DNA from 3 places in the Streptomyces sp. MAI_2237 genome. Region 2 is predicted to be linked to each of the others. Evidence: predicted binding sites of a transcription regulator. Region 2 holds the regulator's gene; each other region holds the start of a gene.
What was found. The regulator HspR, encoded in region 2, represses chaperone genes until heat shock. The targets are predictions, from matches to a motif close to TTGAGNNNNNNNNNCTCAA.
Positions count from the first base shown of each region.

Region 1: a site for HspR is predicted at 1,020-1,038, ahead of dnaK (molecular chaperone DnaK). Genes of this name have one in related genera too.
Region 3: a site for HspR is predicted at 984-1,002, ahead of lon (endopeptidase La). Genes of this name have one in related genera too.

Region 1 is NZ_JAJPGQ010000003.1:3,342,185-3,344,449, reverse strand. It holds gene dnaK (molecular chaperone DnaK) at 1-974, opposite strand, end outside; gene LN251_RS25730 (OsmC family protein) at 1,144-1,572, opposite strand; gene LN251_RS25725 (vWA domain-containing protein) at 1,630-2,265, opposite strand, start outside.
Region 2 is NZ_JAJPGQ010000003.1:1,025,362-1,027,626, forward strand. It holds gene dnaJ (molecular chaperone DnaJ) at 1-1,135, shown strand, start outside; gene LN251_RS15055 (heat shock protein transcriptional repressor HspR) at 1,141-1,587, shown strand; gene LN251_RS15060 (fibronectin type III domain-containing protein) at 1,653-2,265, opposite strand, start outside.
Region 3 is NZ_JAJPGQ010000003.1:2,129,370-2,131,634, reverse strand. It holds gene lon (endopeptidase La) at 1-961, opposite strand, end outside; gene LN251_RS20335 (SMP-30/gluconolactonase/LRE family protein) at 1,120-2,037, shown strand.

The DNA.
Region 1 (2,265 bases), 2.3 Mb from region 2:
ACGGCCGGCATGCGCGTGGAGCCACCGACGAGGATGACGTGGTCGACCGCGGACAGCTTGATGCCCGCGTCCTTGACCGCCTGGTGGAAGGGGGTCTTGCAGCGGTCGAGGAGGTCGGCGGTGAGCTCCTGGAACTGCGCGCGGGTCATCTTCTCGTCGAGGTGCAGCGGCCCCTCGGCGGAGGCGGTGATGTAGGGCAGGTTGATCGTCGTCTCCGAGGAGCTGGACAGTTCGATCTTGGCCTTCTCGGCGCCCTCCCGCAGCCGCTGCAGGGCCATCTTGTCCTTGCCGAGGTCGACGCCGTACTGCCCCTGGAACCGCTTGACCAGGTGCTCGACGATCCGCTGGTCCCAGTCGTCGCCACCGAGGTGGGTGTCGCCGTTGGTGGCCTTGACCTCGATGACCCCGTCGCCGATCTCCAGCAGCGACACGTCGAAGGTGCCGCCGCCGAGGTCGAAGACCAGCACGGTCTGCTCCTCGCCCCGGTCGAGGCCGTAGGCGAGGGCGGCGGCCGTCGGCTCGTTGATGATCCGCAGGACCTTCAGGCCCGCGATCTCCCCGGCCTCCTTGGTGGCCTGCCGCTGCGAGTCGTCGAAGTACGCGGGGACGGTGATCACCGCGTCCGTGACGTCCTCGCCGAGATAGGACTCGGCGTCCCGCTTGAGCTTCTGCAGGACCCGCGCCGACAGCTCCTGCGCCCGGTAGCGCGTGCCGTCGATGGAGCCCTGGTCGGGGAAGCGCCAGTGCGCGTCGCCCATGTGCCGTTTCACCGAGCGCGCGGTGCGCTCCACGTTGGTCACCGCCTGCCGCTTGGCGACCTCACCGACCAGCACCTCCCCGTTCTTGGCGAAGGCCACGACCGACGGTGTGGTCCTGGCCCCCTCCGCGTTGGCGACGACCGTGGGTTCGCCGCCCTCCAGGACGGCCACCACCGAGTTCGTGGTCCCGAGATCGATCCCGACCGCACGTGCCATCTCCGTCCCCTTCCGCCAGGCACTTCCCAGACTCCAGCACAAAACTTGAGTGCGCTGTTGTCAATGCCGCGTAGGTCCCGGGTACCCCCGGCGAACGGCTCCCGGGTACCCCGGAAAACACCGGTGCCGCGCTCCCGGGCACGGGGCGCGGCACCAGGGGGGCGCGGTTTCAGGCCAGCTTGGCGGACAGGGTGATCGTCGTGCCGGCCAGGGCCTGGCTGACCGGGCAGTTCTTCTTGGCGTCCTCGGCCGCGGCGACGAAGGCGTCGTCGTCGATGCCGGGGACCGTGCCCTCGACGGTGAGGTGGATGCCGGTGATGCCCTCACCCGGCTGGAAATTGACGTCCGCCGAGGTGACGAGCTTGGTGGGCGGGGTGCCGGCGCCGTTCAGGGCGTGCGAGAGCGCCATGGAGAAGCAGCTGGAGTGCGCGGCGGCGATCAGCTCCTCGGGGCTGGTCTTGCCGTTCGCGTCCTGGGAGCGCGAGGCCCACGTCACCGGCTGCGCCTCGATGGCCCCGGAGGAGTCGAAGTTCACGACACCGCTGCCCTCGAGCAGGTTGCCTTCCCATACGGTGTGTGCGGAGCGCGTGGTTGCCACGGTGAATCCTTCCGAATTCCTGCTGTTGCTTGCGTCCCCATCCGATCACATTCCGGCTCAGCGCACCCGGAAGACCGGTCCGCGGGCGGTGAACGGCAGCCGGGCGCCCTGCGGGATCAGGTAGGCGTGCTCGCGGCGGACGCGCAGCACGTCGCACCAGCCGTCGGTGATCACCAGGACGGGCGCGCCCGGCGGGAAGTCGTCCGCCCGGTGCAGCAGGTCGATCCCGGGCTGCAGGACCGTACCGCCGCGGCCGTGCACGCGCACCCGGCCCGCGATCTCGGTCACCGGCAGATAGCCCGCGTCGTGGGGCGCGGCGTCGCAGAAGACGACGCGGGCGGCCGGCACGTCGCGAGCCCCGGCGTACGAGGCGATCGCGCCGAGTGCCTTGCCCAGCAGGGTGTGGCTCATGGAGCCGGAGGTGTCGAGGACGACGCCGAAGGTGCAGCGGGCGATCTCCTCGGGCGGGACGTAGTGGCCCGCGCGCGGGATGTCCGGGGTGGAGGACTGACGGCGGGAGGGGCGGGCGTACGTCCGGACGGGCTGCGGGCTGGGCACGAACTCGTCGAACCAGCGGGCGAGTTGGGCGTCCCAGGGCAGGGGCGGCTGACTGAGGGCGCGGATCTCCTCCACCAGCCCGCCCGGCAGGTAGCCGCGTTCCTGCCGCTGGTGCAGGTCCAGGCCCTGGCCGAG
Region 2 (2,265 bases):
CGTCCCCAAGGACGCCACCGAGGCCGAGATCAAGAAGGCGTACCGGAAGCTCGCCCGCGAGTTCCACCCGGACGCCAACAAGGGCAACGCCAAGGCCGAGGAGCGCTTCAAGGAGATCTCCGAGGCGAACGACGTCCTCGGTGACCCCAAGAAGCGCAAGGAGTACGACGAGGCCCGCACCCTCTTCGGCAACGGCGGCTTCCGCCCGGGGCCGGGCGCGGGCGGCGGCTCCTTCAACTTCGACCTGGGCGACCTCTTCGGAGGCGGCGCCCAGGGCGGCGGTCAGGGGGCCGGCGGGTTCGGCGGCGGGCTCGGTGACGTCTTCGGGGGCCTGTTCAACCGGGGCGGCTCGGGCACCACGCGCGTGCAGCCCCGGCGCGGTCAGGACATCGACACCGAGGTCAGCCTCAACTTCACCGAGGCGATCGAGGGGGCGACGGTCCCGCTGCGCATGACCTCGCAGGCACCGTGCAAGGCCTGTTCCGGCACCGGCGACGCCAACGGCAACCCCCGGGTGTGCCCGACGTGCGTCGGCACCGGCCAGGTGGCCCGGGGTTCGGGCGGCGGCTTCTCGCTGACCGACCCGTGCCCGGACTGCAAGGGCCGCGGCCTGATCGCGGAGCACCCCTGCGAGGTCTGCCACGGCAGTGGGCGCGCCAAGTCGTCCAGGACCATGCAGGTCCGTATCCCGGCAGGGGTGGACGACGGCCAGCGCATCCGGCTGCGCGGCAAGGGCGCGCCCGGTGAGCGGGGCGGCCCGGCGGGCGACCTGTACGTCACGGTCCATGTCTCCGGGCACCCGGTCTTCGGCCGCAAGGGCGACAACCTCACCGTCACCGTGCCGGTGACGTTCTCCGAGGCGGCGCTCGGCGGCGAGGTCAGGGTTCCCACCCTCGGCGGCCCGCCCGTCACCCTGAAGCTGCCGCCGGGTACGCCCAACGGCCGCACCATGCGCGCCCGGGGCAAGGGCGCGGTCCGCAAGGACGGCACCCGCGGGGACCTGCTGGTCACCGTCGAGGTGAGTGTCCCGAAGGACGTGACGGGGAAGGCTCGTGACGCGCTGGAGGCGTATCGCGAGGCGACCGCGGGCGAGGACCCGCGGGCGGAGCTGTTCCAGGCGGCGAAGGGAGCTTGATCGAGATGGACGGCCGTCGACGCAACCCGTATGAACTGACCGAGGAGACCCCGGTCTACGTCATCTCGGTGGCTGCCCAGCTCTCCGGTCTGCACCCGCAGACCCTGCGCCAGTACGACCGCCTGGGCCTGGTCTCGCCCGACCGCACGGCCGGGCGGGGCCGGCGCTATTCGGCCCGCGACATCGAACTGCTCCGGCAGGTGCAGCAGTTGTCGCAGGACGAGGGCATCAACCTGGCCGGCATCAAGCGCATCATCGAACTGGAGAACCAGGTCGCCGCGCTCCAGCAGCGCGTCGTGGAGCTCCAGGCGGCCGTCGACGGCGCCGCGGCGGCGATGCAGCAGCGCGAGGCCGCGGTGCACGCCTCCTACCGGCGCGACCTGGTGCCGTACCAGGAGGTCCAGCAGACCAGCGCGCTGGTGGTGTGGCGGCCGAAGAAGGCGAAGGACTAGCGACACGTCTGTACGAAGGGGCCCGGAGGCGCAGACCTCCGGGCCCCTTCGCGTGGGCTCGCGGGTCAGCGGCCGACGAAGAACTCCAGCGACGAACTCTGGGCGCTGGGGCGCCCGTAGGGGTCCACGGCGTACACGGTGACCGTGCACGGGCCGTTGTACGGCGGCGTCCAGGAGATGTCGCCGGTGGTGGACAGCTGGGTGCCGCTGGCGCCGCAGGCGCCGTCGATCTCCCAGGAGTAGCCCTTCAGGACGCGGCCCTCGTCGCCCGCGCCGGGTGCGGCCGTGACCTTGACGGGGGAGCGGGCCGGGATCCCCGCCGAGACGAGCGTCAGGCTCGGCGCGGCCGGTCCGGTCTGGGTGACCCGACCCAGCCGGTCGACGGTGAGCACCTCGGAGGGCGCGGACTCGGCGCCCGTGCCGTCCACGGCGACGACGTAGTAGGACGCCTCGCCGGCCGGGGCGACGATGTCGTCCCAACCGCCGCCGCGGACGCTGCCGATGGCGCTGAAGCCGCCGTCGGTGCGGCGGTAGACGTTGTACTGGCCGGAGTCCTCGGGCAGGTCCCAGCGCAGCTCGGTCCGGTCGTCGTGGAGGGTGGCGGTCAGCCCGGTCGGGGCCGGTGTTCCGTTCGGCTCGGGGCGGGTGGCGGTCACCGGGGCGGAGGCGGGGGAGACG
Region 3 (2,265 bases), 1.1 Mb from region 2:
CGAGGACGGCCTTGGCGCCCTGGATGTCGTAGGCGTCCTCGGTCCGGTCGTTCCACGGCAGTTCGAGGATCGTGTCCAGCCAGGTACGGATCCAGGAGCCCTCGGGCGACTGGTCGCTGGACCGCTCCAGCTTGTCGACCTCCTTGAGGGCGGCCTCGCGGACCTTCTCCGGCAGGTCGGCGGCCTCCACGCGGGCGCGGTAGTCGTCGGACTCCTCGCCGTCCGCCTCGCCGTTGAGTTCGCGCAGCTCCTTGCGCACGGCCTCCAGCTGGCGGCGCAGCAGGAACTCGCGCTGCTGCTTGTCGACGCCCTCCTGGACGTCCTTGGCGATGGTCTCGGCGACGTCCTGCTCGGCGAGGTGGTCGCGCAGGTGCTGGGTGGCGAGCTTGAGACGGGCAACCGGGTCGGTGGTCTCCAGCAGTTCGATCTTCTGCTCGGTCGTCAGGAAGGGCGAGTAGCCGGAGTTGTCGGCGAGCTGGGAGACGTCGTCGATGGCCTGCACCCGGTCCACGACCTGCCAGGCGCCGCGCTTGCGCAGCCAGGCGGTGGCGAGGGCCTTGTACTCCTTGACCAGTTCGGCGACGTGACCGGGCAGCGGCTCGGGAACGGTCTCGTCGATCCGCGTGCCCTCGACCCACAGCGCCGCACCCGGCCCGGTGGTGCCGGCGCCGATCTTCACGCGGCCGCGGCCGCGGATCAGCGCGCCCGGGTCACCGTCGGCCAGCCGGCCGACCTGCTCGACGGTGCCGAGGACACCGGTGCTCGCGTACGTCCCGTCGATGCGTGGAACCAGGAGGACCTTGGGCTTCCCGGGCTCGGACCGGGCGGCGGCCTGGGCGGCCTCCACCGCGGCGCGTACGTCGGCGTCGTTGAGGTCCAGCGGAACCACCATGCCGGGCAGCACGACCTCGTCGTCGAGCGGCAGCACAGGCAGAGTGAGCGGTGTGGACGTCGAAGCCATGATCTCCCCTTCGGCAGTCAAGTTGAGCTATGCCGACTCAATGCGCGGGACTCCGCGGATGTTCCCGAGGTTTCGGGACGTTCGCTGAAAGCGATCAGAAGCGGTCTGACACCGCGTAGGTTGGATCTTGTTCCGAACGAACGCAGCGAGGGGTGGACATGTCCGGTCACGTGGTCAACGGCCTGTACGAGGTTCTGGACGACCGCTTCCTCACGGGGCGCTGTGCCAACGGCGACGGGCGGCTGGAGGTGCTCCACGACGACTGCCGCTGGGCGGAGGGGCCGCTGTACCTGCCCGCGTGGCGGCAGCTGGTCTGGAGCGACATCCCGAACGACCGGCTGCTGCGCTGGGACGAGGCCACCGGCGCGGTGAGCGTCTTCCGTCACCCCGCCGGTCACGTCAACGGCAACACCCTGGACCGGCAGGGGCGGCTGGTCAGCTGCGAGCAGGGCAACCGGCGGGTGACCCGCACGGAGCCCGACGGCACGCTCACCGTCCTCGCCGACCGCTACGACGGCAAGCGCCTCAACAGCCCGAACGACGCGGTCGTGCGCTCCGACGGCACGGTCTTCTTCTCCGACCCGGACTTCGGCATCCTCAGCGACTACGAGGGCCACCGCGCCGAGTCCGAGATCGGCGCGTGCCACCTCTACCGGATCGACCCGGCGAGCGGGCGGGTGCACCTGGCCGCCGACGGGTTCGAGGGGCCCAACGGCGTGATCCTCTCGGCGGACGAGCGGCGGCTGTACGTCTCCGACTCGCGGGCCGCCCGCATCCGCGTCTTCGACGTCGCCGAGGACGGCACGCTGTCCGGCGGGGAGGTCTTCGCCGCGGCCGAAGAGGGCGTGCACTACGACAACATCCGCCTCGACGACCAGGGCCGGCTGTGGGCCGCGGCCCTGGAGGACGGGGTGCACTGCTACGACCCGGACGGCACCCTCATCGGCCGGCTCCAGGTGCCCGGGACGGTGGCCAACGTGACGTTCGGCGGCCCGAAGAACAACCGCCTGTTCATCGCGGCCGCGACCACGCTGTACTCCCTGGTGATGTCGGTGACGGGCGCACCGCGCGTCTAGCTAGGGCCTGTCGTTTGGATCGGGTCGGCTGCAGGGGACGGTGCGTCATGGCCGACCCGATCGGGGTCTCGTGCGTGCGGCTGCAAGGCGGAGGAGGGAAGTCGACGCGATGGGGGTCCCCCCGCTCGAGCGAAGCCGAGAGTGGGGGAGTCGGCGAGTGACGACAACGCGGCTGGGGGTGCCCCCTCTGGGGGAGTGCGTGCCAGGCCCCGCGACGCCGAGCTGATC